DNA from 3 places in the Streptomyces sp. NPDC057002 genome. Region 1 is predicted to be linked to each of the others. Evidence: riboswitches for the same ligand, from Rfam matches in the RefSeq annotation. Region 1 holds a riboswitch; each other region holds the start of a gene.
What was found. Region 1 has a riboswitch for cyclic di-AMP ahead of ACFT32_RS16430 (NlpC/P60 family protein). Riboswitches for the same ligand answer to the same signal wherever they lie in the genome.

Region 1 (9,809 bases):
CCTGCCGAAGATTGTCGTGCCCGCGTACCGCCGGGTACAGTCGCCGCACTGCTCTGGCAGCCCCTGTTGTCGAGGCGAAAGAGAAGTTGGTGAACGACCGTCACCCGTCGGGGACCATGACCCCGGCTCCGGCTTCCGAGGCCGCCTCGGCGCATTACGCGTCGTACGGCACCCAGGAAGCCCAGTACGGCGACTTCACCACGTACGGCGACTACGCCGCCACTGGATTTGACGCCACCGGCGCCCACACGGCCGGTACGGACGGCGCCGGTTTCGACGCCACCGGGCACACCACCGCGACCTTCGCCAGCGACCCCCTCTTCGGCGACATGCCGGGCAGCGGCCCCGACACGGGCACGTACGACACCGGTCACTGGCCCACGGGCACGCACGAGAACCCGCACTACGACGCGTACGCGGCCCAGCACCACGCCGCCTACGACACGGGTGTCTACGACACGACCTCCTGGGCGGCCCAGCAGCAGCCGCTGTCGGTCATCCCGCCGCAGGCCGGGTCCCCCGACGCCACCGGCCAGTGGGACACCGGCGCCTGGCTCCAGCCCGACCAGTCCGGCAATCCGGCCGACCAGACCCAGCAGTGGGAATGGGGCACCCAGGCCTTCGACACGGGCACCTACGACGCCACGCAGTGGAACTCCGACGGCTCCGCCGCGCCGTCCCCCGACGGGTACGAGCAGCACGCGGACGCCTTCCACCAGCACGAGACGGCGACGTTCGAGCAGATCGGCTACGACGAAGCCACCGGGGCCCCCTACGACGACCCCGCCGCGGACGGCGCTGAGCAGGCCGCCACCGGCGAACTGCCCACCGTCACCCCGCTCCTGGACGGTCAGGAGGAGGTCGGCCCGCGCACCGCCGCACGGGCGGCCTCGCGCGCCGGGTCCCGCTCCCGCCGCCGTACACCCCCCAAGCGCTCGGCGCTGCTGACCATCGCGGTGCCCTCGGCGTGTGTGATGGGTGTCGCGGGGATCGCCGCCGCCTCTGTCGGCAGCCTCACCGAGGACAGCGCCGCGGAGGCGCAGACGACCGCGGCGGACGCGCAGCCGGTGCAGCCGGCCGCCGCCAACAACAAGCTGGACACGCAGCTGCAGAGCCTCTCCGCCGGAGCCGACGACTTCGCCGACCGGGCCAGCCGTACGCAGGAACGTATCGACCTCAAGGCTCAGCAGGCGGCCGAGCGGAAGCGGGCGGCGGAGGAGGCGGCCCGCAAGGAGCGGCTGCGCCCGAAGTTCGCCGTGCCGGTCGCCCGCCATGGACTCAGCGCCCAGTACGGCCAGTCCGGCATCAACTGGATGTCCCTGCACACCGGCATCGACTTCCCCGTCTCGTACGGCACGACCGTGATGGCGGCGACCGACGGCACCGTCCGCACCCAGTGGAACAGCGCGTACGGCAACATGCTGATCCTGACCGCGAAGGACGGCACGGAGACGTGGTACTGCCACCTCTCCACCTACACGGTCCCCTCCGGTACGAGCGTGAAGGCGGGCGATTCGATCGCGCGCTCGGGCAACTCCGGCAACTCGACCGGCCCTCATCTGCACTTCGAGGTGCGTCCGGGCGGCGGCTCGCCGATCGACCCGCTCCCGTGGCTGCGCAGCCACGGCGTCGACCCGACGTAACGTCCCGGCAGCCCCGTCGGTCCGGCCCCCGCCGGTCCGGCCGGCGGAGGCTCACCTCACAGGACTATCGCCGCACCGGGCTACAGCTTCTCCACCGGCGCGTACCGCAGCAGCAGCCGCTTCGGCTTGTCCCCGAAGTCGATCGTCGCCTCGGCGTTCGCGCCCGTGCCCTTGACCGCCACGACGGTCCCGAGCCCGAACTGGTCGTGCGTGACACGGTCCCCGACCCCAAGCGACACCACCGGCTTCTCGGAGGTGCGGCGTGTGGCGAAACCGGAGGCGCCCGACGCCGACGAACGCGAACGGGACGACGACAGCGAGGCCGCCACCGCGGAGACCGGCCCGGAGGACGCGGGCACGGTCGCACCGGTCCGCTTCCACTCCAGGTGGGTCGGCGGGATCTCCTCCAGGAACCGGGAGGGCGGGTTGTACGACGGCTGGCCCCAGGCGCTGCGCAGGGTGGAGCGCGTCAGATAGAGCCGTTCCCGCGCGCGCGTGATGCCCACGTACGCCAGGCGCCGCTCCTCCTCCAGTTCCTTGGTCTGGCCGAGGGCGCGCATGTGGGGGAAGACGCCGTCCTCCATGCCGGTCAGGAAGACGACCGGGAACTCCAGGCCCTTGGCGGTGTGCAGGGTCATCAGGGTGATGACGCCGTCGCCGTCCTCCTCGTCGGGGATCTGGTCGGAGTCGGCGACCAGTGCGACCTTCTCGAGGAAGTCGGCCAGGGTGCCCTGCTCGTCCTCGCCGCGCTCCTGCTCGAACTCCATGGCGACGGCGGCGAGTTCTTGGAGGTTCTCGATCCGGGTCTCGTCCTGGGGGTCGGTGGAGGCCTGCAGTTCGGCGAGGTATCCGGTGCGCTCCAGGATCGCCTCCAGCACGGTGGCGGGCCCGGCGCCGGACTCGACGACCGTACGGAGGTCCTCCATCAGCGTGTTGAACCGCTTGACGGCGTTGGTGGAGCGCGCGGCCATGCCGTACGCCTCGTCGACGCGCTTCAGCGCCTGCGGGAAGCTGATCTTCTCCCGCTGGGAGAGGGCGTCGATCATCGCCTCGGCGCGGTCGCCGATGCCGCGCTTGGGCACATTGAGGATCCGGCGCAGCGGCACCGAGTCCTCCGGGTTGGCCAGCACGCGCAGGTAGGCCAGGACGTCCCGGACCTCCTTGCGCTCGTAGAAGCGGACGCCGCCGACGACCTTGTAGGGCAGGCCGACGCGGATGAAGATCTCTTCGAAGACACGGGACTGGGCGTTGGTGCGGTAGAAGACGGCGACGTCGCCGGCCTTCGCCTCGCCGGCGTCGGTGAGACGGTCTATCTCGTCGGCGACGAACTGCGCCTCGTCGTGCTCGGTGTCGGCGACGTAGCCGGTGATCTGCGCGCCGGTGCCCGCGTTGGTCCACAGGTTCTTGGGGCGGCGGGACTCGTTGCGCTCGATGACCGCGTTGGCCGCGCTGAGGATCGTCTGGGTGGAGCGGTAGTTCTGCTCCAGCAGGATCGTCGTCGCGTCCGGGTAGTCCTCCTCGAACTGGAGGATGTTGCGGATCGTCGCGCCGCGGAAGGCGTAGATCGACTGGTCGGCGTCACCCACCACGCACAGCTCGGCGGGCGGCAGGTCGTCCGCGCTGGGCGGTACGTCGACGGGGTGCTCGGAGGTGCCCACGAGCTCCCGGACGAGGGCGTACTGGGCGTGGTTGGTGTCCTGGTACTCGTCCACGAGGACGTGGCGGAAGCGGCGGCGGTAGTGCTCGGCGACGTCAGGGAAGGCGCGCAGCAGGTTGACCGTCGTCATGATCAGGTCGTCGAAGTCGAGGGCGTTCGCCTCGCGCAGCCGCGACTGGTACATCGCGTAGGCCTGGGCGAGGGTCTTCTCGAAGCCGTCGCCGGCCTGGGCGGCGAAGTCCTCCTCGTCGATCAGCTCGTTCTTCAGGTTGCTGATCTTGGCGCTGAAGGACTTCGGCGGGAAGCGCTTGGGGTCGAGGTCCAGGTCGCGGCAGACCAGGGCCATCAGGCGCTTGGAGTCGGCGGCGTCGTAGATCGAGAAGCTCGAGGTGAAGCCGAGCTTCTTGCTCTCCCGGCGCAGGATGCGTACGCAGGCGCTGTGGAACGTCATCACCCACATGGCGTTCGCGCGCGGGCCGACGAGCTGCTCGACGCGCTCCTTCATCTCGCCGGCGGCCTTGTTGGTGAAGGTGATGGCGAGGATCTGGCCCGGGTGGACGTCCCGCTCGGCGAGCAGGTGGGCGATGCGGTGTGTGAGCACGCGGGTCTTGCCGGAGCCGGCGCCGGCCACGATGAGCAGTGGGGAGCCGGAGTGTGTGACGGCGGCGCGCTGGTTGTCGTTCAGCCCCTCCAGGAGCGTGGCGGCGTCCACCGGCGGGCGCGGGGCGCCGTCCCGGTAGTAGGCGTCGCGGTCCGGCGGTACGTCGAACTTCCCGCCGAACAGATCGTCCGGAACCGGCTCCGGTCCGTGATCGTCCTCGGGCGGCGGCGGGGGCTCGTCCGCGGGGCCCCGCTGGGCCTGGAGGTCCGCCAGGAAGCTGTCGTCAAAGAGGCTGCTCATCGCTCTCCGAGTCTAGGGCGCCCCACTGACAGCCCGCCGCCGCCCCGAGAACATCGCCGAAAGGACCCCCCTGTCACCCTCCAGGTGCACGTGATCACAGGCCGCTACGGACTTCACAATTGCGTATGAACAGTGACCAACCCCCCTCGATCGATCACTCTCGGCGACGCTCATGAGTAAGGTCACGGAAATGTATCGGGCATATCACCCATCAACCTTCACAAGGGCCACACGAGTTGGCTACCGTGCGAGGAGGTCACACGACCCCCACCGGCGAACGTCGCCGGGCCGCGTGGCCTCCGCCGAGTCAGGCGTGCCGCAGCGGCCGCCAGAGCCGGGGACCCAACCGAGACCCCGGGGTGAATCGGCCCGACTCCCTTTCCGGAGACGGCCGTAGGGCAACCCTTCCGAACCACCCGCCCGAACCCGACAGCTAACCCGGTAGGCGGAGCATGGAAGGAGTCGCCTCCCTTGGCGTCGCACCGCAAGTCGCGTCCTACGGGTTCGCGCGTTGCAGGCATACGGACCCCCGCCCTCGCGACGGCGGCCCTCACCTCCGTGGCCCTGCTGTCCCAGTCGGCCAACGCCGCCCCCGAGGCCGACGACAAGCCCAGCCTGGAGGAAGTCGAGAAGAAGGTCGACGACCTCTACCGCCAGGCGGGGTCCGCGACCGAGAAGTACAACGGCGCCAAGGAGAAGACCGCCAAGCAGCGCAAGCGCGTCGACACCCTCCTCGACGACGTCGCGAAGCGCACCCAGAAGCTGAACGAGGCGCGGGAGGAGCTGGGCACCTTCGCCGCCGCCCAGTACCGCACCGGCGCCTCCACCCCGGACACGGCGACGTTCCTGCTCGCGGACACCCCGCAGGACTACTTCGACCAGACCCAGCTGATGGACCGGATGACCGGCCGTCAGAAGGTGGCGGTCGACGACTACATCACTCAGCAGTCAGAGACGATGGAGAAGCGTCAGGAGGCCGCCGAGAGCCTCGAGACGCTCACCGAGTCGCAGGGCGACCTGAAGACGGCCAAGGCGACCGTCCAGCGGAAGCTCGCCGACGCCCGCGAGCTGCTGTCGAAGCTGACCGCCGAGGAGAAGGCGCGGCTCGCGGCGATCGAGAAGGAGAAGCAGGAGGAGGCCGCCCGCAAGGCCGCCGAGCTGGCCCGGCAGCAGGCCGAGCAGCAGAAGCAGCAGGAACAGGAACAGGAGGCCGCCCAGCAGCAGGACAGCGGCTCCTCCTCGACGGGTTCGTCCTCGTCGTCCACCGCGCCCGACTCCTCGTACGCCACCAAGGCCGACAAGGCGCTCGCCTTCGCCCGCGCCCAGATCGGCAAGCCGTACGTCTGGGGCGCCACCGGCCCCGGCTCCTACGACTGCTCCGGCCTCACCCAGGCCGCCTGGAAGGCCGCCGGGGTGACCCTGCCGCGCACGACGTACGACCAGGTCAACGCCGGCACCACGGTCCCCCTGGCCGACGCCCGGCCCGGTGACCTGGTCTTCTTCTACGACGATGTCACCCACGTCGGCATCTACATCGGCAACGGCATGATGATCCACGCTCCGAAGCCCGGCACGTATGTGCGCGAGGAGTCGATCTACTACGACGGCGAGTCGTCGATCCACAGCGTGGTGCGGCCGGCCTGACGGGTCTCGCAGGTTTTTGGGACCCCGCGCGCGTGGCCTGCCCGTAACGCGCGCGGGGCCTCCTAGCATCGGCCCCATGCCCGGCCACTCCCCCTCCGTCGCCTGGTGGGCGCAGCGTGCTCCGGCGGCCAGTGCCGCCGTGCTGGCGACCGGCACCCTGTCGGTCGGTCTGGAGCTGGCGGGGTACGAGGTCCTCTCACGCATCACCCTCGGCCTGGCCTGCGCGGCCTGGCTGCTGTTCGCCGCGGACTTCACCCTGCGGCTGCTGCGGGCCGGGACCAGGTGGCGGGCGTATACGCGCAGGCCGGGCGTCCTCGAGAGCGTGACGACGACCGCCCTCACCACCGTGGCGGCGACGGCCGTCCTGGGCACCGCCTTCTCGGCGGCCGGCTCCCAGGCTCTGGCCGTGACGCTGCTGGTGCTCGCCGTGCTGCTCTGGCCGGTGCCGCTCGTCCTCGTCCCGCAGGGCGGGGAGCGGCGCAGGCCCGGGACGGTGTTCGCGCGCTGCATGGCCACACAGGGGCTCGCCGTGCTCGGCGCCACGCTGGCCGCGGCCGAGTCGGCGGACTGGCTCGCGCACGCGGCGCTGGTGCTGTTCTGGCTGGGGCTGGTGCTGTACGTCCTCGCCCTGGTCCGTTTCGATGTGCGCCAGGTGGCCGAGGGGATCGGCGATCACTGGCTCGCGGGCGGGGCGCTCGCCCTCTCGGCGCTCGCCGGGGCGCGGCTGATCAGCGCCGACAGCGCGCGTCTGTACCTGTGGAACGAAGACGACCGGGACGTCCTGCGCACCGTGACCGTGGTGCTGCTCGTGCTCGCGCTGGTCTGCTACGCCGTCCTGCTCGCCGGCGAGTTCCTGTGGCCCCGGCCCCGCCATGACGTCCGCCGCTGGGCGACCGTGTTCACCTGGGCCAAGACGGGGACGGCGGCACTGGCCGTCGCCGTCGCCGTCGACGTCTCCTGGCTGGACGGCTTCGGGGAGGCGTTGCTGTGGATCGCGGTGGCCGCGTGGCTCGTGGCCGCCGCGTGGACGGCCGCCTCGGTCCGCTCCGGTGCGCGGCCCGGCCGCCGGGTCAGGTCCAGAGCACGGCGATGAAGACGTTCGCCGTGGTCAGCAGGCCGACCAGGCCGAACAGGCCCTTGTCCACCTTCTCGTCGTCCCGTTTCACGTAGACCAGGCCGAGGATCACGATCAGCAGGGCCAGCTTCACGCCGATCTTGATGTTGTTCACGGACTGGTCGTCGGCCTGGTTGAGACCGACCAGGATCACACCGGTGACCAGCATCGTCAGCGCGCCGTGCAGCATCGCCGGGGTGTAGCGGGCGGTGCCCTCGCCTATCGCCTTCATCTGGGTGAGAAAGCCGCCCAGGAGCGAGGCGATGCCGATGATGTGGAGGCCGACGAAGAGGTGGATGAGTACGTCCATGAGGCCGGAGCCTAATCAGGGGGTCCGATCCGCCCGACACCGGCCCACCGATGCATATATGCGCCCCATAGCACCCGATCACCGGCACTCGCCCAGGATTCGACGCATCGGTCATCACGCTGAGTTAAGGCGACGGCGCCAAGGCGGGATCGCGGTCGCATACGGTCACCGTCGGTCCTCTCGGAACAGTTCCGCGCACCGGCCACGGGCCCGCCATGGCGAGGTTTAACGTCCTCCTCCAGGTGACCGGCTCCCCACCGCCGCCCGGGCCAGGGGCGGCAGTCGGGCACCACCGCCAGAAGTCCGGCGGCGGCCCGCTTCCCCTGTGCGAGCCGCCGCCGGACGCGCAGGCCGCCCGTCCGCTCCCCACGGCGGCCGTCGCACGCACCGGGCGGTCGCAGGAAAGGACGTGGCTCCCAAGGTGGCAGCGCACCGCAAGCCCCGACAGCGCACCGCGAGCGGCAACACGGCCCGTACGGCCGCCACGATCGCGCTCGCCGGCGCGGCGACCGCGACGGGCTTGGACGGAACCGGACACGCCGAACCGCAGCTCACCCCCGGCCAGGTCAAGGCCGAGGTGGACAAGCTGTACCAGGAGGCGGAGGTCGCCACCGAGAAGTACAACGGCGCGAAGGAGAAGGCCGACGCCGCCGGAGAACGGCTCAAGAACCTCCAGGACCAGGCGGCCCGCAAGGAGGAGCGGCTCAACTCGGCCCGCGACGCCCTGGGCTCGGTCGCCGCCGCGCAGTACCGGGACGGCGGCATCGACCCCGCCCTCCGGCTCGCCCTGTCCGACGACCCCGACCGGTACCTCGAGAACGCCGAGTTCGTGGAGCGGGCCGGCAACCGGCAGAGGTCCGCCGTCGCGGGCGTCCGCAAGCAGCTCCGGGAGATCGAGCAGCTGCGCGGGGCCGCCCACATCGAGCTGACGTCCCTGAAGTCGCGGCAGACGGAGCTGAAGCGGCACAAGAAGACGATCACCGGCAAGCTGGGCTCCGCACGGCAGCTGCTGTCCCGGCTCACCGCGCAGGAACGTGCCGACCTGGGCGTAGGGCCTGGCTCGAACCGCGCCTCACGCTCCTCGACGGGCGTCCGGGGCACCCTGGCGGCCCCCGGTTCCGCCGCCGCGCAGGCCCCCAACGCCCGCGCGGCCGCCGCCGTCTCCTACGCCTACCAGAAGCTCGGCAGCCCTTACGTCTGGGGCGCGACCGGCCCGAACGCCTTCGACTGCTCGGGCCTCGTCCAGGCCGCGTACCGCTCCGCGGGCGTCTCGCTGCCCCGCACGACGTACTCCCAGATCGCCGTCGGCCGCCGCGTCTCCCGCTCCGAACTCCTCCCCGGTGACCTGGTCTTCTACTACGCCGGTATCAGTCACGTCGGCATCTACGTGGGGAACGGGCAGATGATCCACGCCCCGAACTCATCGGCCCCGGTACGGGTCGCCCCGCTCGACGAGATGCCGTACGCCGGGGCGACGCGGGTGGTCTGACGGGGCCGGCCCGGGCCGCGTGTCACACCAGCCGTCGAGCCGTGGCCCAGCGCGTCAGCTCATGCCGGTTGGAGAGCTGGAGCTTGCGCAGGACCGCCGAGACATGCGACTCGACCGTCTTCACGGAGATGAACAGCTGCTTGGCGATCTCCTTGTACGCGTACCCCCGGGCGATGAGCCGCAGCACCTCGCGCTCGCGCTGGGTCAGCCGGTCCAGGTCCTCGTCGACCGGAGGCGCGTCCGTGGAGGCGAAGGCGTCGAGGACGAACCCGGCCAGCCGCGGGGAGAACACCGCGTCGCCCTCTTGGACGCGGAAGACGGAGTCGACGAGGTCCGTGCCGGTGATCGTCTTGGTGACGTACCCGCGGGCCCCGCCGCGGATCACGCCGATCACGTCCTCCGCCGCGTCCGACACGGACAGCGCGAGGAAGCGGACCGGCTGCTCGGCGTCGGCCATCAAGGGGGCACAGCGGCGCAGCACCTCCACCCCGCCACCGCCCGGGAGATGCACATCGAGGAGGACCACCTCGGGCCGGGTCGCGGTGATGACCGTGACCGCCTGGTCGACGTCCGCGGCCTCGCCGACGACCTCGACACCGGTCTGCTCGGTCTGCCCGATCTCGGCCTGGACCCCCGTACGGAACATGCGGTGGTCGTCGACGAGGACCACGCGTACACGACGCCCGCCGGTGCCGCCGCCCGACTCCCCGGGCCCGGCCGCCTCCGCCGCTCCCGCCGTACCGTTCGACTCGGTCGGGTCGCTCATGACGTCTTCTCCGCCCTCTCCATCTCCAGCTCGACCTCCGTGCCGCCGTCCGGCACCGCGCGCAGCCGCGCCGTGCCACCGTGGCGCTCCATGCGGCCGATGATCGATTCTCTGACACCCATGCGGTCGGCGGGTATCGAGTCGAGGTCGAAGCCGGGGCCGCGATCCCGGACGGACACGAAGACCGTCTTCCCCTCGACCTCGGCGTAGACCTGTACGGCTCCGCCCTCGCCACCGTACTTGGCGGCGTTCACCATTGCTTCCCGCGCGGCCTGCATCTGTGCG
Region 2 (9,809 bases), on a different contig from region 1:
AGTTCCTCGATCTCCGCGTTGAGCCGGTCCTTCTCCGCCTCCAGCTCGATGCGGTCGAACTTCGTCAGACGGCGCAGCGGCGTGTCGAGGATGTACTGCGTCTGCACCTCGCTCAGCGAGAACTGCTCCATCAGGCGCTGCTTCGCCTGCGCGGAGTTCTCGCTGGAGCGGATGACGCGGATGACCTCGTCGATGTCCAGCAGGGCCGTCAGCAGGCCCTCGACCAGGTGCAGCCGGTCGCGCTTCTTGCCGCGGCGGAACTCCGAACGCCGCCGTACGACGTTGAAGCGGTGGTCGAGGTAGACCTCCAGGAGCTCCTTGAGGCCCAGCGTGAGCGGCTGGCCGTCGACCAGGGCCACGTTGTTGATGCCGAAGGACTCCTCCATCGGCGTCAGCTTGTACAGCTGCTCCAGGACCGCCTCCGGCACGAAGCCGTTCTTGATCTCGATGACCAGACGCAGGCCGTGCTGGCGGTCGGTGAGGTCCTTGACGTCGGCGATGCCCTGGAGCTTCTTCGAGCCGACCAGGTCCTTGATCTTGGCGATCACCTTCTCCGGGCCGACCGTGAAGGGCAGCTGGGTGACGACGAGGCCCTTGCGGCGGGCCGTCACGGTCTCCACGGCGACGGTCGCCCGCATCTTGAACGTGCCGCGGCCCGTCTCGTACGCGTCCCGGATGCCGGGCAGGCCGACGATGCGGCCGCCGGTGGGCAGGTCGGGGCCCGGGACGTGCTTCATCAGCGCGTCCAGATCCGCGTTCGGGTACCGGATCAGGTGGCGGGCGGCCGCGATGACCTCGCGCAGGTTGTGCGGCGGCATGTTCGTGGCCATGCCGACGGCGATGCCCGAGGCGCCGTTGACCAGGAGGTTCGGGAAGGCGGCGGGCAGGGCCACCGGCTCCTGCTCCTGGCCGTCGTAGTTGGGGTTGAAGTCGACGGTGTCCTCGTCGATGGAGTCCGTCATCAGGCTCGTCGCCTCGGCCATCCGGCACTCGGTGTACCGCATGGCGGCCGGCGGGTCGTCATTGCCCAGCGAGCCGAAGTTGCCGTGGCCGTCGACCAGGGGGACGCGCATCGAGAAGGGCTGGGCCATGCGCACGAGGGCGTCGTAGATCGACGCGTCGCCGTGCGGGTGCAGCTTGCCCATCACCTCGCCGACGACACGGGCGCACTTGACGTACCCGCGCTCGGGGCGCAGGCCCATCTCGCTCATCTGGTAGACGATGCGGCGGTGCACCGGCTTGAGGCCGTCGCGTGCGTCCGGCAGGGCGCGGGAGTAGATGACCGAGTACGCGTACTCGAGGAAGGAGCCCTGCATCTCGTCGACGACGTCGATGTCGAGGATCCTCTCCTCGTACGAGTCGTCGGGCGGCGGGGTCTTCGTGCTGCGGCGGGCCATCGCTGCCGGCTCCTTGCCTCTGCGATCCGGATCTGACGCCGACCATTGTGGACCGCCGCACTGACAACCGGGACCAGGACCCGGTCTCTGACGCCCGCCGCGCCGTCCGGGCCCGGCACAGCGGGTCACTCCGTCTCGCTCTCCGCGTACGCGCCCGGGAACTTCACCAGCGCTTCGCGCGCTTGCATACAGTGGCAGGACCGGCAGGAATCCGCGGTTGGAACGACCGCACCGCGATCGAAGGGACGTACATGCCCATGGGTCACACGGCCACAGCCCAGGCAGGCTCCGGGGGCCTGACAGCGACCGAGCACCGCCTGGCCAACGGCCTGCGCGTGGTGCTCTCCGAGGACCACCTGACCCCGGTCGCGGCGGTGTGCCTCTGGTACGACGTCGGCTCGCGCCACGAAGTCAAGGGGCGTACCGGCCTGGCTCACCTTTTCGAGCATCTGATGTTCCAGGGCTCCGCCCAGGTGAAGGGCAACGGACACTTCGAGTTCGTCCAGGGCGCGGGCGGCTCGCTGAACGGCACCACCAGCTTCGAGCGCACCAACTATTTCGAGACCATGCCCGCCCACCAGCTGGAGCTCGCCCTCTGGCTGGAGGCCGACCGGATGGGCTCCCTGCTGTCCGCGCTCGACGACGAGTCGATGGAGAACCAGCGCGACGTCGTCAAGAACGAGCGCCGGCAGCGCTATGACAACGTCCCCTACGGCACCGCCTTCGAGAAGCTGACCGCCCTCGCCTACCCGGAGGGCCACCCCTACCACCACACCCCGATCGGCTCGATGGCCGACCTGGACGCGGCGACCCTGGAGGACGCGCGCGCGTTCTTCCGCACCTATTACGCGCCGAACAACGCCGTGCTCTCCGTGGTCGGCGACATCGACCCGGAGCAGACCCTGGCCTGGATCGAGAAGTACTTCGGCTCCATCGCGGGCCACGACGGCAAGCCCGCTCCGCGTGACGGCGCGCTGCCGGAGACCATCGGCGAGCAGCTGCGCGAGGTCGTCGAGGAGGAGGTTCCGGCGCGCGCCCTGATGGCCGCCTACCGGCTGCCGCACGACGGCACGCGCGCGTGCGACGCGGCCGACCTGGCCCTCACCGTCCTCGGCGGCGGCGAGTCCTCCCGTCTCTACAACCGCCTCGTACGCCGGGACCGTACGGCCGTGGCGGCCGGGTTCGGCCTGCTGCGGCTCGCCGGGGCGCCCTCGCTGGGCTGGCTGGACGTGAAGACGTCCGGTGACGTGGAGGTGCCGGTCATCGAGACCGCCATCGACGAGGAGCTCGCCCGGTTCGCCGAGGAGGGCCCCACGGCCGAGGAGATGGAGCGCGCCCAGGCCCAGTTGGAGCGCGAGTGGCTGGACCGGCTCGGCACGGTCTCCGGACGCGCCGACGAACTGTGCCGGTACGCCGTGCTGTTCGGCGACCCGCAGCTCGCCCTGACCGCCGTGCAGCGCGTGCTGGACGTCACGGCGGAGGAGGTCCAGGAGGTCGCCAAGGCCCGGCTGCGGCCCGACAACCGCGCGGTGCTCGTCTACGAGCCCGTCTCCGACGAGACCGGCGAGGACGCCGAAAGCACCGAGGACACCGCAGCCGCGGCCACGAACGAGAACGAGGAGGCGGCCAAGTGACCGAGCTCGCCACGATGGACTTCCACCCGCAGCCGCAGGCGGGCGACGCCAAGCCGTGGGCCTTCCCGGCCCCCGAGCGCGGCACGCTCGACAACGGCCTCACCGTGCTGCGCTGCCACCGCCCCGGCCAGCAGGTCGTCGCCGTGGAGGTGCTGCTGGACGCGCCCCTGGACGCCGAGCCGGCCGGCCTCGACGGGGTGGCCACGATCATGGCCCGGGCCTTCTCCGAGGGCACCGACAAGCACTCCGCAGAGGAGTTCGCCGCCGAGCTGGAGCGCGCCGGCGCCACCCTCGACGCGCACGCCGACCATCCGGGCGTCCGGCTGAGCCTGGAGGTGCCGGCCTCCCGGCTCGCCAAGGGGCTCAACCTGATCGCCGACGCCCTCAGGGCGCCCGCGTTCGCGGACAGCGAGGTCGAGCGGCTGGTCGACAACCGCCTCGACGAGATCCCGCACGAGCTGGCCAACCCCGCCCGCCGTGCCGCCAAGGAGCTCTCCAAGGAGCTGTTCCCGGCGGGCGCGCGCATGTCGCGGCCCCGGCAGGGCAGCGAGGAGACGGTCGCCGCGATCGACTCCGCGGCCGTACGCGCCTACTACGAGAAGCACGTCCGTCCGGCGACGGCCACCGCCGTGGTCGTCGGCGACCTCACCGGCATCGACCTCGACGCGCTGCTCGGCGACACGCTGGGCGCCTGGACCGGCTCCTCGGCCGAGCCGCGTCCGGTGCCGCCGGTGACCGCCGACGACACGGGCCGGGTCGTCATCGTGGACCGCCCGGGCGCCGTCCAGACGCAGTTGCTGATCGGCCGGATCGGCTCGGACCGGCACGACCGCGTCTGGCCCGCCCAGGTGCTCGGAACGTACTGCCTCGGTGGCACCCTCACCTCCCGCCTGGACCGCGTCCTGCGGGAGGAGAAGGGCTACACCTACGGCGTACGGGCGTTCGCCCAGGTCCTCAGGTCCGCCCCGGACGGGACCGGTGCCGCGATGCTCGCCATCAGCGGTTCCGTGGACACGCCCAACACCGGCCCCGCCCTCGAGGACCTCTGGACGGTGCTGCGCACCCTCGCCGCCGAGGGGCTCACCGACGCCGAGCGGGACGTCGCCGTGCAGAACCTGGTCGGCGTGGCACCGCTGAAGTACGAGACGGCGGCGGCCGTCGCGAGCACGCTGGCGGACCAGGTCGAGCAGCACCTGCCCGACGACTACCAGGCCGCGCTGTACCGGCAGCTCGCCGCGACCGGCACCGTGGAGGCCACCGCGGCGGCCGTCAGCGCCTTCCCGGGGGACCGTCTGGTGACCGTCCTCGTCGGCGACGCGGCGCAGATCAAGGGCCCGGTCGAGGCCCTCGGTATCGGCGAAGTCGCCGTGGTCGCCGCCGAGTAGCGGGACGCGAGCGGCACGCGCGCGCAGGGGCCCTGGTTGTCTTCTAAGGCACCAGGGCTCCTTTATGCCCGAATTGGGATAGGAGTTGCCCGTCTGGCCTGTGGGATGCGCTACAAAAGCCGGGATCCGTTTGGGAATTGAAAGTGGCGCCGCTTAGCGTCGTCCGGGCTGTTCGTCAGGCAGTGCGCCGCACCCGCGGCACCGGACAGTCATCGCCGAGTCCCCGTACGGCGCGAGCCAGGGGAGCCGGGGACCCACCGCAGTCCCTGGGGTGAATCGGACGCCCGCGCGAGTCGCGAGGGGGTCCGTAGGAGACCTTCCTGCTCCGAACCCGTCAGCTAACCCGGTAGGCGAGAGGGAAGGAAAGGATCAGCCACTACATGGCGTTCACACGCGCCACCGGGAAGCACCGTCGTCCCAGCCGGATCCAGCGTCGCACGGCCCGCGCGGCGGGCGTCGCCGCCCTCGCCACCACCGGCGTCGTCGGCACCGTGGCCGCCCCGGCCTTCGCCGCGGAGCCCGCTGTCGAGCAGACGGGCCTCACTCCGGTCGTGACCATGGGCGACACCGTGGCCCAGAAGATCGACGCCCAGGCCGTCGCCCAGAAGCAGGCGGCCGAAGAGGCCGCCGCCAAGAAGAAGGCCGAGGAGGCCGCCCGCAAGCGCGCCGCCGAGGCGGCCAAGGAGGCCAAGGAGCGCGCTGAGGAGGCCCGCGAGGCCAAGGAGCGTGCCGCCCGCGAGGCCGAGCGCAAGCGCCTCAACACCTTCGTCTCCCCGATCTCCGGCTCGTACGTCTCCACCGGCTACAAGACCGGCGGCGCCGTCTGGTCCTCCGGCAGTCACACCGGTGTCGACTTCCACGCCTCCAGTGGCACGGCCGTCCACTCGGTCGGCATGGGCGAGGTCGTCGAGGCCGGCTGGGGCGGTTCCTACGGCAACCAGGTCGTGATCAAGATGAACGACGGGACGTACACCCAGTACGGCCACCTGTCGTCCAGCAGTGTCTCGGTGGGCCAGAAGGTCACCCCCGGCCAGCAGATCGGCCTGTCCGGCGCGACCGGCAACGTCACCGGCCCGCATCTGCACTTCGAGGCCCGCACCAGCCCCGAGTACGGCTCCGACATCGACCCCGTCGCCTACCTCCGCTCGCACGGCGTGGACGTCTGAACGTCCGACGGCGACTGCTCCGCTTCCCGAAAGCCCCGGCTCCCCGAGCCGGGGCTTTCGGCGTTCGCCACGGCCGACTGTCCAAAAAATATCCCTGGATTCCTGCCCGCCGTCGGAAATTCCGGCTCATTGCAATAGAGTCACGGAACACACGTCACCAGTCGACGTTTCACGGGGATTAAGCGGAGGTCGGTCATGCGTATTCCCGCGCACTCGGTGTGCACGGCCATCCGGGACGACATCGTCGCGGGTGTCTACGAGCGCGGCAGCCGGCTCACCGAGGAACTTCTCGCGCGCCGCTACGGCGTCTCGCGCGTCCCCGTCCGGGAGGCCCTGCGCACTCTGGAGGCCGAGGGCTTCGTGGTCACCCGGCGGCACGCGGGCGCGTGCGTCGCCGAACCCACCGAACAGGAGGCCGCCGACCTGCTGGAGATGCGCATGCTGCTGGAGCCGCTGGGTGCCGCCCGCGCCGCCCAGCGCCGCACCGAGGCCCATCTGAAGGTCCTGCGCGGCCTGGTCAGGCTCGGCCAGGAGCGCGCCCGCCGGGGCAACAGCGACGACCTGCGCTCGCTGGGCGGCTGGTTCCACGAGACGCTCGCCCAGGCCTCCGGCAGCCCCGCGCTGACCTCGATGCTCACCCAGCTCCGGCACAAGATCGCCTGGATGTACGCGGTGGATCCACCGGCCGGACCCGTGGAGTCCTGGGCCGAGCACGGCGCGATCGTGGACGCGGTGGCGCGCGGGGACAGCGAGCGCGCGCGGGCGGTCACGGCGCTGCACACCGAGCGCGCGACGGCCGCGCACCGGCTGCGTTTCGGCTCCGCCGGGGAGCGCGCCGAGCGTGTGAGGAACTCGCAACATGCCGTAAACACGGCAAGCCTGCGGCATTAACACGAGAGCCGTATACAAAGAGTGGGAAATTCGCGGGGGATTATTTCTGCTGCCCGCCGACAGGAAATGCACGGAAAAGGCGAAGGGCTCGCCCGAGGAATTCGGACGAGCCCTTCAGGGTGCGCCTGGTCAGACGCGGGGAATTACTCAGACAGTCTCGGGCAGTTCCTCCAGGCCCTCGGAGACCAGCTTGGCCAGCCGGTCCAGGGCGGCGTCCGCGCCCTCGGCGTCGGAGGCGAGGACGATCTCCTCGCCGCCCTGGGCGCCCAGGCCGAGGACGGCCAGCATGGACGCCGCGTTGACGGGGTTGCCGTCAGCCTTGGCGATCGTCACCGGGACGCCTGCGGCCGTGGCGGCTCGGACGAAGATGGAAGCGGGGCGGGCGTGGAGGCCCTCGGCCCAGCCGACGTTGACGCGGCGCTCAGCCATGTGTTGCTGCCCTTCGGTGTTCAGGGTTGTCTAGACCAGTTTCCCATAACGTGAAGCTGTGCCCGAGCGGTCCTGATGACCCGCCCCGGGGTGACGTCGGATCGCGGCCTCGACCCGACTGACGCCCTCCACAGATTGCCTCGCGCCCGTTGTCAGGCGCTAGCCGTACTCTGGGGCCCATGCAGACCTCGCCGGACCGGCACGAGTATCCCGCCCACTGGGAAGCCGACGTGGTGCTGCGCGACGGTGGTACCGCGCGCATCCGGCCCATCACCGTTGATGACGCCGATCGCCTGGTCAGCTTCTACGAGCAGGTCTCCGACGAGTCGAAGTACTACCGCTTCTTCGCGCCGTACCCTCGCCTGTCCGCCAAGGACGTCCACCGCTTCACGCACCACGACTTTGTGGACCGGGTGGGACTCGCGGCCACGGTCGGCGGCGAGTTCATCGCCACCGTACGCTACGACCGGATCGGCGCCGACGGAACGCCCGCGTCGGCACCGGCCGACGAGGCCGAGGTCGCCTTCCTGGTCCAGGACGCCCACCAGGGCCGCGGCGTCGCCTCCGCCCTGCTGGAGCACATCGGCGCCGTCGCCCGGGAGCGCGGCATCCGCCGCTTCGCCGCCGAGGTGCTGCCCGCCAACAACAAGATGATCAAGGTGTTCACGGACGCCGGCTACACCCAGAAGCGCAGCTTCGAGGACGGTGTGGTCCGTCTGGAGTTCGACCTCGAACCCACCGACCGCTCCCTCGCCGTGCAGTACGCGCGCGAACACCGCGCCGAGGCCCGGTCCGTCCAGCGGCTGCTCGCGCCCGGCTCGGTCGCCGTCATCGGCGCCGGGCGCACACCGGGCGGCGTGGGCCGCAGCGTCCTCGGCAACATCCGCGACGCCGGGTTCACCGGCCGCCTGTACGCCGTGAACAAGGCCCTCCCCGAAGGGCAGAAGGAGCTCGACGGGGTGCCCGCCCACCGCTCGGTGCGCGACATCGACGGCCCGGTCGACGTCGCGGTCGTCGCCGTACCGGCCGAGTACGTCCCCGAGGTCGTCACCGAGTGCGGCGAGCACGGCGTACAGGGGCTCGTCGTGGTCTCCGCCGGGTACGCCGAGAGCGGCCTCGAGGGGCGCGAGAGCCAGCGCGCACTCGTGCGCCAGGCGCGCACGTACGGCATGCGGATCATCGGGCCGAACGCCTTCGGCATCATCAACACCTCCCCGCGGGTACGGCTCAACGCCTCCCTCGCCCCCGAGACGCCCCGTCCGGGCCGGATCGGCCTGTTCGCCCAGTCCGGCGCCATCGGCATCGCCCTGCTCTCCCGGCTGCACCGCCGCGGCGGCGGCGTCACGGGCGTGACCGGCGTCTCCACCTTCGTCTCCTCCGGCAACCGGGCCGACGTCTCCGGCAACGACGTACTCCAGTACTGGTACGAGGACCCCGACACCGACGTCGTCCTCATGTACCTGGAGTCCATCGGCAACCCCCGCAAGTTCACCCGCCTCGCCCGCCGGACGGCAGCGGCGAAACCGCTGGTCGTGGTCCAGGGTGCGCGGCACGCGGCCGCTCCCCAGGGGCACGCCGTCCGGGCGACCCGGCTGCCGCACGAGACCGTCTCAGCCCTGCTGCGGCAGGCCGGTGTCATCCGCGTCGACACCATCACCGACCTGGTGGACGCGGGCCTTCTCCTCGCCCGCCAGCCCCTGCCCGCCGGGCCCCGGGTGGCGATCCTCGGCAACTCCGAATCGCTCGGCCTGCTCACCTACGACGCGTGCCTCGCCGAGGGCCTGCGGCCGCACCCCCCGCAGGACCTGACCACGGCGGCGTCCGCGGCGGACTTCCACGCGGCCCTCTCGCGCGCACTGGCCGACGACCGGTGCGACGCGGTCGTCGTCACGGCCATACCGGCGGTCGGGGAGGTCTCGGTCGCGGACGCGGCCCTCGCCGAAGCCCTGAGGTCGGCATCGGCCGCCGCCCCGGCCAAGCCCGTCCTGGTCGTGCACGTGGAGCTCGGCGGCCTGGCCGAGGCCCTGTCGGCGGCGGCGAGCACGGCACCACAGGCAGAATCAGGCATTCCGCCGCAAACCACCCCGCGTCCGTCTCTCACCGAAGAACGACCTCCTGCCGTCGAGGCCCCCGAAGGCGCCCACCTCATCCCCGCCTACCCCGCCGCCGAGCGCGCCGTCCGCGCCCTCGCCCAGGCCGTCACGTACGCGCAGTGGCGGCGCGACGCCGCCGACCCCGGCAAGGTGCCCGAGTACGACGACATCGACCAGAGGGGCGCCGCCGCGCTGATCGACGGGCTGCTCGCGCGTGGGCAGGGACTCACGCTCGGCACGGAAGAGACCTGCGACCTGCTCGGCCACTACGGCATCCACGTCCACCGCGCCCTGCCCGCCCCGACCCCCGACGCCGCCGCCGAGGCCGCCCGCACCCTCGGCTACCCCGTGGCCCTCAAGGCCACCGCCCCGCACCTGCGGCACCGCGCCGACCTGGGCGGCGTCCGCCTCGACCTCGCGGACGAGGAGCAACTACGGCGCTCGTACACCGAGTTGACCGAGCTGTTCGGCGCACCGGACGAGCTGCGCCCCGTGGTGCAGCGGATGGCGCCACGCGGAGTGGACGTCGTCGTACGGGCCGTCATCGATCCCGCGGCCGGAGCGGTGCTCTCCTTCGGGCTCGCCGGAGCCGCCTCACAGCTGCTCGGGGACACCGCGCACCGGCTGATCCCGGTCACCGACCGGGAGGCGGGCTCGCTGGTGCGGTCGATCCGCACCGCTCCTCTGCTGTTCGGCTGGCGAGGCTCCGCACCGGCCGACACCCGCGCCCTTGAGGAGCTGCTGCTGCGCGTGTCCCGGCTGGTGGACGACCACCCCGAGGTCGTCGCGGTCACCCTGGAGCCGGTCGTCGTCG
Region 3 (9,809 bases), on a different contig from region 1:
CGGTCTGTCTGGGCCAGGCCGGGGCGGCCGCCACGGTGCTGCTGGCGGCGGGCACGCCGGGCAAGCGGTCCATGCTGCCGGACGCGCGTCTGGTGATCCATCAGCCCGCCCTGCCCGAGCCCGTCCAGGGACAGGCCAGCGATCTGGCGATCCAGGCCGACGAGCTGATGCGGATCCGGACCCGCATGGAGGAGATGCTCGCGCGGCACACCGGCCGCACCCGGGAACAGGTGAGCGAGGACATCGAGCGGGACAAGATCCTCACCGCCCAGGAGGCGGTGGAGTACGGCCTGGTGGACCGGATCATCCCCAACCGCAAGGCCACCATGGCCGCGCCGACCGGAAGGTGAGCCGCCGGTGCTGCCGCCCGAACTGCCTCCACTGCCCGCCCTGACCCGCGCGGAGGCGGAGCTGATCGACCGTTACCTCGAGGTCGTGGACCTGCTCGGCCGGATCAATCCGGCGCTGCACGGCGACACCTATCGCGGACTGCGCGCCGCCCAGGCCCTGGTCGGCAAGGCGGCCGCACTGCGTGACGCGCTGGCCGTGATGCACCAGCGGGGCGAGACGGAACTGCACGCCGACACTCTGGCCCGGGCCCTGCGGGTGCTGGACGGCGAGCGCCGCACCGCCCGCGTCACCCTGCCCCCGGAGTCCGTCGGTTGACCCTGATCCGGCTGATCCGTCGGCCCGGACGCCCGCTCTGTCGACGTGGCGTCCGGGCCTGAGTCGAAACGGGCCAAACGACGTACCGCTGTTCGGAGTAGACGGGACACCAATTTTTGGACCGTCACGGTTGCGCGACGCGAGGGGCGGAGGGGCGGAATAGGACATTCCGTCGCTGGTCCGGCGGTGCGCGGGGTGGTGGACACCGGCTCGAACACAGACGTGTCCACCCGAACGGGTGAGTGGTGAGTAACAACACAAATCCCCGGTTCCGTTGGGATTTCATGACAACCATCAGTCAAGATCCCTGACTGACGACAAGCCCCCGCCACAGCGGCGGGGCGATCCGGGCGGACGCCGAGTCCTGCCGCCGCCTGGATGACCGGTCGACAGGAGTGGATCGGCAGGAGTGGAGGACCCAAGCACGACGGGTCGCCGGGACGGTCACGCCATGACCGGACCCGAGCAGCCCTTGGGGTGAAGCCGCGTCAGCGGCCGGGCAACTTCGCCAGCCCGAATCCGACAGGTCATCCTTCACAGGCGGCTGACGAAGGGTTGCGCATGACTGCGCTCAATCGTGTCCCGTCGCTCATGGTCCGGGCCGGTACGGCCTCGGCCCTCACCATCGCCGCCGTGGGCGGCTCCATCGTGGCCCCCGGCTTCGCCTCCGAGGCATCGGCAGCCACGTCGGCGACCAAGGCACTCCAGATAGCGGCCTCGAAGAAGGGATCGCCCTACAAGTACGGCGCCACCGGCCCGCACCGGTTCGACTGCTCGGGCCTCACGCTGTACTCGTTCAAGAAGGTCGGCAAGAAGCTGCCGCGCACGGCCGCCCAGCAGTACAACAAGACCCGCCACATCTCCGCCCAGAACCGCAAGGCGGGAGACCTGGTGTTCTTCCACTCGGGCCGGAACGTGTACCACGTCGGTATCTACGCGGGTAAGAACAAGCTCTGGCACGCCCCGAAGAGCGGGGACGTGGTGCGGCTGCAGAAGATCTGGACCAAGAGCGTCTGGTACGGGCGCGTGAAGTGATCCACCCGGCGTGGGGGGGGGGCGGGGCGGCGCCCCCCCCCCCCCCCCCCCCGGGCCCCCGGCCCGCCGCGGGATAGACCCCCCGCGCACCGCCCCCGCCCACCCCCACCCCCCCCCCTCGGGGGGGGTGGGGGGGGCCGCCGCCCCCCTCCCCCCCCGCGGGGGGGGGGGCGGGCCCCCCCCCCCCCCCCCCGGGGGGGGGGGGGGGCCCCCCCCCCCCCCCCCCCCACGCCGGGAGCGTGACACGGGCTCAAGTGGCTACTCATCGCGCCATGGCCGAGCACAGTCCCTGCAGCGCGCCGACCGCGACTTCGTCGAGCTGCTCCAGGAGCTGCGGGTCAGCCACGACGGGCCTGATCGTGCTGGTGTTCGCTTTCAGCGGTTCCGTGCTGCTGGTCTGCGTCGGACTGTGGGGCGTGCTCCCCCGGCTGGTGCGACGGGCGGGGCTGCGGGAGGAGACGAGCGGCGGCCGCGAGGAGCCGGAGCCCGCCGTCGGGGAGGCGGCGCCCCAGGGCACCGTCAGGATCCCCGCACCGCGCCGGTGACAGGCTCTGCGGGGACGGTGGCGCGGACGTCGGTCGCGCCGGCGGGAGTGCGCGCACTCGAGGGCGGCACGCTGCGCTGAGGCTACGGTTCCTGCTGTCCCGCCGCCGTCACGGGCTCGGCCGGGACGGTCCACGGAAGTTCGACGGAGATGGTCTTGCCGCCCTCACGGGTGGGGCGGATCCTGAGCCTGCCTCCGCATTCGACGGTCAGCCAGCGGATGATGACCAGACCGCGGCCGTTGTCCTGCTGGACGGCGGCGGGGAGCCGTCTGGGGAGCCGCGGGTGACTGTCCGTGACCCCGATGCGCAGCCGTTCGTCGCGGTCGAGCACGAGGTCCACCGTGAACGTGGGCGACTGCCCGAAGGTGTGCTGGACGGCGTTGGTGGCGAGCTCGGAGATGATGAGCCGGATGGTGTCGGACACTTCCGTGCCCGCCGGCAGGCCCCACTCCGCCAGCGTGTCCACGACGTGGGCACGCGCTGCGGAGACCGAGGCGGGATCGCTCGGCAGAGTGACGGATGTTTCCAAATGGTCTGCCATGGCGACGTCGTCCCTTTCCCACGGGACCGCAGCCCGACACGGAGCGGACGGTTCGAGTACGGTCCCGGACTGGTGCTTCGCCGCCAGAGTGCCACCAGAACACCCGCGAAGGGCGGCGATCCACCAAGATATGCATATATCTGTCGCTCAAAGCGGTGAACTCTACGACGCGAGACCGTATTTGGGTGGCTCGGAAGGAGTAAGGAGAAGCCCATGCAGCACGGTCCCGCGGTGCGCCGCCGGAAACTGGGCGCCGAACTGCGCGCGCTGCGCACCTCGGCGGGCCTCACCAGCGGTGAGGCGGCCCGGCTGGTGGGCTGGCACCAGTCCAAGGTCAGCCGGATCGAGACGGGCACGAGCGGGGTGAAACCGGCCGATGTGCGGTTACTCCTCGACGCCTACGGTGTGACGGACTCCCAACTTCGCGAGCTGCTCCTGGTACTGGCGGGGTCCGACGACGGGGGCGGCAGACACCACTGGTGGCACGCCTACCGCGGGGTGCTGCCGCCGACCTACCGGGACTTCATCAGCCTGGAGTCCCAGGCCACCGCGATGCGCACGCTGGAGACCACCGTCGTCCCGGGGCTGCTCCAGACGCCCGAGTACGCGCGTGCGGTGACGAAGGCCGCGGTGGAGGGGCTGCCGGAGGACCGGCTGGACACGCTGGTCGAGGTGCGACTGGCCCGGCAGGACGTGCTGCGCGCGGATCCGCCGCTGGAACTGAGCGCCGTCCTGGACGAGGCCGTGCTGCGGCGGGAGGTGGGCGGGCCCGGGGTCATGGCCCGGCAGCTGGAACGGCTGGTCGAGGCGGCGCGCCTGCCCCAGGTGCGGCTCCAGGTACTGCCGTTCGCCGCCGGTGCGCACATCGGCGTCACCGGCCCTTTCGTTATTTTCTCATTTTCGAGCACTTCTGATCTGAACGTAGTTGTTCTCGACCACTTGACGAGTAGCCTCTACCTCGAACGGAAAGAAGACCTCCAGGCCTACACGGAGGCCTTCAACGCCCTTCAGATCCACGCCCTTTCGCCCGAGGACTCGTTGGATTTCATCGCCGGGACAGCCGCCGGCGCGTAAGGAGGCACCATGCGTGCACTGCCTCGTCATGTCCCCTCAAGCACCGAACTGCACGGTGTGCGGTGGTTGCGCAGCAGCTACAGCACCGGCGCGAACAACTGCGTCGAGACCGCGTGTCCGGACACCCCACCCTGGGCCGGACTGTTCGCCGTGCGCGACTCCAAGGACCCGGCCGGGCCCGCGCTGCTCTTCTCGCAGAGGAGCTGGGCGGAGTTCACGGCCGCGGTCGACCGCATCTGACCGTTTCTGATCGGTCCATCACCGTTCAGTCCGTCACTGTTCAGTCCGTCACCGTTCAGTCCGTCATCGTGCGACGCCCGGCCGTGTCACGCCGACTCATGGTCGCGTCTCGCCGATCAGCCGTACAGCGCGTTCGATCTGTTCCCCGGTCAGGTCCGCGCGGGCGGTCAGCCTGAGTCGTGAGATGCCGTCGGGCACGGAAGGAGGACGGAAGCAGCCCACGGCCAGGCCCGCCGCGCGGCACTCGGCCGCCCAGCGCACGGCGTCCTCGGGGGAGGGCGCACGCACCGAGACCACCGCGGCGTCCGGACGTACCGCTTCCAGACCCGCGGCGGTCAGGCGTGCGTGCAGTTCGCTCGCCACCGCGCGGGCCCGGGCCGCCCGTTCCGGTTCGCGGCGCAGCAGCCGCAGGGCCGCCAGGGCCGCCCCCGCCGCCGCGGGGGCGAGCCCCGTGTCGAAGATGAACGTCCGTGCCGCGTTGACCAGGTGGTCGATGACCCGGGCGGGGCCGAGGACGGCTCCGCCCTGGCCGCCGAGCGACTTGGACAGCGTGACCGTCACGACGACGTCGTCGGCGCCCGCGAGCCCCGCCGCGTGCGGGGCGCCGCGGCCGCCGTCGCCGAGGACGCCCAGGCCGTGGGCGTCGTCGACCACCAGCCCGGCGCCGTGCTCCCGGCAGGCCGCGGCGAGTTCCGCGAGCGGAGCCGCGTCGCCGTCCACCGAGAAGACCGTGTCGGACACCGTGATCGCCGCGCCCTCGTGTGCCGAGAGCGCCTTGCGCACGGCGTCCGGCTCGGCGTGCGCCACCACCTGGGTCGTACCGCGGGCCAGCCGGCAGCCGTCGATGAGCGAGGCGTGGTTGCCCGCGTCGGAGACGATCAGTGAGCCGTGCGGGGCCAGCGCGGTGACCGCCGCGAGGTTGGCCGCATAGCCGGAGGAGAAGACGAGGGCCGCCTCGGCACCGCAGAATCCGGCCAGTTCCGCTTCCAGTTCCGCGTGCAGTTCGGTACTCCCGGTGACGAGGCGGGAGCCGGTCGAACCGCCGCCCCAGACCCGCGCGGCACGTGCCGCGCCCTCGGTGACCTCGGGGTGCCGGGCCAGTCCCAGGTAGTCGTTGCTCGCCAGATCGAGAAGCGGTGAGGCGGCCGGACGGGGGCGCAGAGTCCGTACGAGTCCGGCGCGGCGGCGCACTCGCGCCTGCTCGTCGATCCAGCCGAACGCCATGGGTGGTCCTCCGGGAATTTTGTAGGCAGTGCACAGACACTAGCGGGACCACCAGCAGGTCAGTATGTGGCAATACCCACACCTCGAAGCGACTCTGTTGTGCGAACTCTCCTTGGCCCGGAGCGGGTCCGTAGGACAGGATCGGCTCTCATGGACCTGCTGAACACGCTGGTGGACAAGGGGCTTCGGCGCGAGCTGCCGACCCGCGAAGAGGCACTCGCCGTCCTCGCGACATCCGACGACGACCTGCTGGATGTGGTGGCCGCGGCCGGGAAGGTGCGCCGGCACTGGTTCGGCCGACGGGTGAAACTCAACTATCTCGTCAACCTGAAGTCCGGCCTCTGCCCCGAGGACTGCTCCTACTGTTCGCAGCGGCTCGGCTCCCAGGCCGGGATCCTGAAGTACACCTGGCTCAAACCCGACCAGGCCTCCGACGCGGCGGCGGCCGGCGTGGCCGGGGGCGCCAAGCGCGTGTGCCTGGTGGCCAGCGGGCGCGGTCCGACCGACCGGGACGTGGACCGGGTCTCCGACACGATCAAGGCGATCAAGGAGAGCAACGAGGGCGTCGAGGTGTGCGCCTGCCTCGGACTGCTCTCCGACGGGCAGGCCGAGCGGCTGCGCGAGGCGGGCGCCGACGCCTACAACCACAACCTCAACACGTCCGAGGCGACGTACGGGGAGATCACGACCACGCACACGTACGCCGACCGTGTGGACACGGTCGAGAAGGCCCACGCGGCAGGCCTCTCCGCCTGCTCCGGGCTGATCGCGGGCATGGGCGAGTCGGACGAGGACCTGGTGGACGTCGTCTACTCGCTGCGCGAGCTGGACCCGGACTCGGTTCCGGTCAACTTCCTGATCCCGGTCGAGGGCACCCCGCTGGCGAAGGAGTGGAACCTCACCCCGCAGCGCTGCCTCAGGATCCTCGCGATGGTGCGCTTCGTGTGCCCGGACGTCGAGGTGCGCATCGCGGGCGGCCGGGAGGTCCATCTGCGCTCGATGCAGCCGCTCGCCCTGAACCTGGCCAATTCGATCTTCCTCGGCGACTACCTGACCACCGAGGGCCAAGCGGGCAAGGCCGACCTCGAGATGATCGCGGACGCCGGGTTCGAGGTGGAGGGCACCGACCAGGTGACGCTGCCCGAACACCGGTCCGGCGGCTGCCACGACGGCGGCGGGGTCTGCGGTTCCGAGGGTGGTGGAGGCTGCGGCTCCGACGCCGCCCCGGAGGCCTCCGAGCCCCGTACGGCCGCCGATGCCCGGACCGACCTGGTCGCCGTCCGCCGCAGGGGCGCCGGAACGGACCTCGCGCCCAATGCCTGAACGGACCCCGCCCGAGCTGACGGTGCCCGAGCTGCTGGAGCTCGACCGGCGGCATGTGTGGCATCCGTACGGCCCGATGCCCGGACGGCAGGAACCGCTCGTCGTGGAGTCGGCGAGCGGGGTGCGGATGCGGCTCGCCGACGGCTCGGGAGAGCTGGTCGACGGCATGTCCTCCTGGTGGTCCGCGATCCACGGCTACAACCACCCGGTGCTCAACGAGGCGGCGCGCGGGCAGCTGGAGCGGATGAGCCATGTGATGTTCGGCGGGCTCACCCACGAGCCCGCCGTACGACTGGCGAAGCTTCTTGTCGACATGTCTCCCGAGGGTCTGGAGCATGTCTTCCTCGCCGACTCGGGGTCCGTGTCGGTCGAGGTCGCGGTCAAGATGTGCCTGCAGTACTGGCGTTCGCTGGGCCGTCCCGGCAAGCGGCGGCTGCTGACCTGGCGCGGCGGCTACCACGGGGACACCTGGCAGCCGATGTCGGTGTGCGATCCCGAGGGCGGGATGCACGACCTGTGGACCGGGGTGCTCCAGCGTCAGGTGTTCGCGGACGCGCCGCCCGCCGAGTACGACGAGGCGTACGCCGAGCACCTGCGCGGCATGGTCGAGCGGCACGCCGACGAGCTGGCCGCGGTGATCGTCGAGCCGGTGGTGCAGGGCGCGGGCGGGATGCGCTTCCACTCACCCGCCTATCTGCGGGTGCTGCGGGAGGTGTGCGACGCGCACGACGTGCTGCTGGTGTTCGACGAGATCGCGACCGGGTTCGGCCGTACGGGCGCGCTGTTCGCTGCGGAGCACGCGGCCATGACGCCGGATGTGATGTGCGTGGGCAAGGCGCTGACCGGCGGCTATCTGACCATGGCGGCGACGCTGTGCACCGCGCGGGTGGCCGACGGCATCTCGCGGGGCGAAGTGCCGGTGCTCGCGCACGGCCCGACCTTCATGGGCAATCCGCTGGCGGCGTCCGTGGCCTGTGCCTCGATCGAGCTGCTGCTCGGCCAGGACTGGCTCGCGGAGGTCAAGCGGATCGAGGCGGGGCTGCGGGACGGGCTCTCGGGGGCCTCGGAGCTGCCCGGTGTGACGGATGTGCGGGTCCTCGGCGCCATCGGGGTCGTGCAGCTGGACCACGCCGTGGACATGAACGCGGCCACCGAGGCGGCCGTACGCGAGGGCGTGTGGCTGCGGCCCTTCCGCGATCTGATCTACACGATGCCGCCGTACATCACGGGCGACGCGGATGTGGCGCGGATCGCGCGGGCGGTGTGCGCGGCGGCGCGGGAGGGATGACATGTCGGTACTGATGATCACGGGCACGGGCACGGAGGTCGGCAAGACGGTCGTGACCGCCGCCGTCGCCGCGGCGGCGAGAGCGGCCGGCCGGTCCGTGGCCGTGCTGAAGGCCGCGCAGACGGGTGTACGGCCGGACGAGCCGGGGGACGCCGCCGAGGTCGCGCGGCTCGCGGGCGCCGTGACGACGGCCGAACTCGCCCGGTACCCCGAGCCGTTGGCGCCCGCCACGGCCGCCCGCCGGGCCGGTCGTACCCCGGTGCATCCGCGGGAGGTCGCGGAAGCCGCCGCCAAGCTGGCCACCGAGCACGACCTGGTGCTGGTCGAGGGGGCCGGCGGACTGCTCGTACGGTTCGACGCGGCCGGCGGCACGCTGGCGGACGCGGCCCGGCTGCTGTCGGCGCCGGTGCTGGTCGTGGCGCCGGCGGGGCTCGGCACATTGAACACGACGGAGCTGACAGCGCGTGAACTCCGCTCCCGTGGGCTCGACCTGGCCGGCATCGTGATCGGGAGCTGGCCCGCGGCTCCGGATCTCGCCGCGCGCTGCAATCTCGCGGACCTGCCGGACGTTGCCGGAGCGCCGTTGCTGGGCTCCGTTCCCGCCGGGGCCGGGGCCCTCTCCCCCGCCGCCTTCCGATCGGCCGCGCCGCACTGGCTGGCGCCTCGTCTGGACGGTACATGGGACGCGGAGGCGTTCCGGGTGCGGGAGGCGCCCCCGGTGTCCTGAGTCCCGGCGGGCGCGCGGTGAAACCGAGGCGGACGTGATCGCGTGTTGAACTACGTACGTGATCACCTCTGGAGGGAACGCCTTGCACGCGACACACTCACGCCCGTCCCGCCGTACGGCCCTCGTCGTGGGCGCGGCCGCCGCTCTCTCGCTCGGCGGCGGCACGGCCCACGCGTTACCCGGTACCGGTGGCGTCACCGCACGGCTGAGGGAGCTCGAACAGAAGCACACCGCACGGCTGGGCGTCTACGCCCGCAATCTGCGCACGGGCCGGACCGTGGCCTACCGGGCGGACGAACGCTTCCCGATGGCCTCGGTGTTCAAGACGCTGGCCGCGGCGGCTGTCCTGCGGGACCTCGACCGCGACGGCGAGTTCCTGGCCAAGCGCGTCCACTACACCCAGGACTACGTGAAGAAGTCGGGGTACTCCCCCGTCACCGAGAAGAACGTCGCGACCGGTATGACCGTCGCCGAACTCTGCGACGCCACCATCCGCTTCAGCGACAACACCGCGGGCAATCTGCTGCTCGTGGAGCTGGGCGGACCGACCGCCGTCACGCGCTTCTGCCGCTCGGTCGGTGACGGGGTCACCCGGCTCGACCGGTGGGAGCCCGAGCTCAACTCCGCGGAACCGTGGCGCGTGACCGACACGACCTCCCCGCGCGCCGTCGGCCTGACCTACGCCCGTCTGGTGCTCGGCGACGCGCTGGAGCCCCGGGACCGCGCGCGGCTCACGGACTGGCTGCTGCGCAACACCACCAGCACGGAGAAGTTCCGCAAGGCGCTGCCCGCCGACTGGCTGGTCGCCGACAAGACCGGCGGAGGACGGTACGGCGGCAACAACGACGTGGGCATCACCTGGCCGCCGGACGGTCCGCCGATCGTGATGTCCGTCCTGACCACCCAGCCGGAGGAGGACGCCGCAGCCGACAACCCGCTGGTGGCCTCGGCCGCCGCGTTGCTGGCGTCGGAACTCGGCTAGGGAGCGCGGGGTGAGGGGTGGCCGGTCGTGGGACGCCTGGCTCGTCGCGGGCGCCGTCGGTGTCGCCGGCCTGCTGGCCCTGCACTCCGCCGTGCCGAACGGGGTCGGGCGGCTCGGAAGCCTCCTGGAGACGTTCCTGCCGTGGCTGGGCGTGGCCGTGCCTC

Region 2: another riboswitch for cyclic di-AMP. It lies ahead of ACFT32_RS38695 (M23 family metallopeptidase); the one in region 1 lies ahead of ACFT32_RS16430 (NlpC/P60 family protein).
Region 3: another riboswitch for cyclic di-AMP. It lies ahead of ACFT32_RS08525 (C40 family peptidase); the one in region 1 lies ahead of ACFT32_RS16430 (NlpC/P60 family protein).

Annotation. Positions count from the first base shown of each region.
Region 1 covers NZ_JBHURZ010000003.1:419,541-429,349, reverse strand. The annotation lists gene ACFT32_RS16440 (M23 family metallopeptidase) at 1-1,643, shown strand, start outside; gene pcrA (DNA helicase PcrA) at 1,724-4,201, opposite strand; cyclic di-AMP (ydaO/yuaA leader) riboswitch at 4,506-4,664, shown strand; gene ACFT32_RS16430 (NlpC/P60 family protein) at 4,673-5,845, shown strand; gene ACFT32_RS16425 (hypothetical protein) at 5,922-6,938, shown strand; gene ACFT32_RS16420 (hypothetical protein) at 6,916-7,269, opposite strand; gene ACFT32_RS16415 (NlpC/P60 family protein) at 7,691-8,758, shown strand; gene ACFT32_RS16410 (LuxR C-terminal-related transcriptional regulator) at 8,781-9,524, opposite strand; gene ACFT32_RS16405 (PspC domain-containing protein) at 9,521-9,809, opposite strand, start outside.
Region 2 covers NZ_JBHURZ010000010.1:237,384-247,192, reverse strand. The annotation lists gene ACFT32_RS38710 (DNA topoisomerase (ATP-hydrolyzing) subunit A) at 1-1,397, opposite strand, end outside; gene ACFT32_RS38705 (M16 family metallopeptidase) at 1,649-3,031, shown strand; gene ACFT32_RS38700 (M16 family metallopeptidase) at 3,028-4,416, shown strand; cyclic di-AMP (ydaO/yuaA leader) riboswitch at 4,620-4,784, shown strand; gene ACFT32_RS38695 (M23 family metallopeptidase) at 4,797-5,582, shown strand; gene ACFT32_RS38690 (GntR family transcriptional regulator) at 5,778-6,473, shown strand; gene ACFT32_RS38685 (HPr family phosphocarrier protein) at 6,621-6,902, opposite strand; gene ACFT32_RS38680 (GNAT family N-acetyltransferase) at 7,082-9,809, shown strand, end outside.
Region 3 covers NZ_JBHURZ010000002.1:88,982-98,790, reverse strand. The annotation lists gene ACFT32_RS08535 (ATP-dependent Clp protease proteolytic subunit) at 1-350, shown strand, start outside; gene ACFT32_RS08530 (hypothetical protein) at 358-666, shown strand; cyclic di-AMP (ydaO/yuaA leader) riboswitch at 1,012-1,224, shown strand; gene ACFT32_RS08525 (C40 family peptidase) at 1,228-1,701, shown strand; gene ACFT32_RS08520 (hypothetical protein) at 2,061-2,246, shown strand; gene ACFT32_RS08515 (ATP-binding protein) at 2,329-2,787, opposite strand; gene ACFT32_RS08510 (helix-turn-helix domain-containing protein) at 3,001-3,861, shown strand; gene ACFT32_RS08505 (DUF397 domain-containing protein) at 3,871-4,101, shown strand; gene ACFT32_RS08500 (8-amino-7-oxononanoate synthase) at 4,198-5,325, opposite strand; gene bioB (biotin synthase BioB) at 5,476-6,648, shown strand; gene ACFT32_RS08490 (adenosylmethionine--8-amino-7-oxononanoate transaminase) at 6,641-7,936, shown strand; gene bioD (dethiobiotin synthase) at 7,938-8,663, shown strand; gene bla (class A beta-lactamase) at 8,746-9,645, shown strand; gene ACFT32_RS08475 (endonuclease/exonuclease/phosphatase family protein) at 9,656-9,809, shown strand, end outside.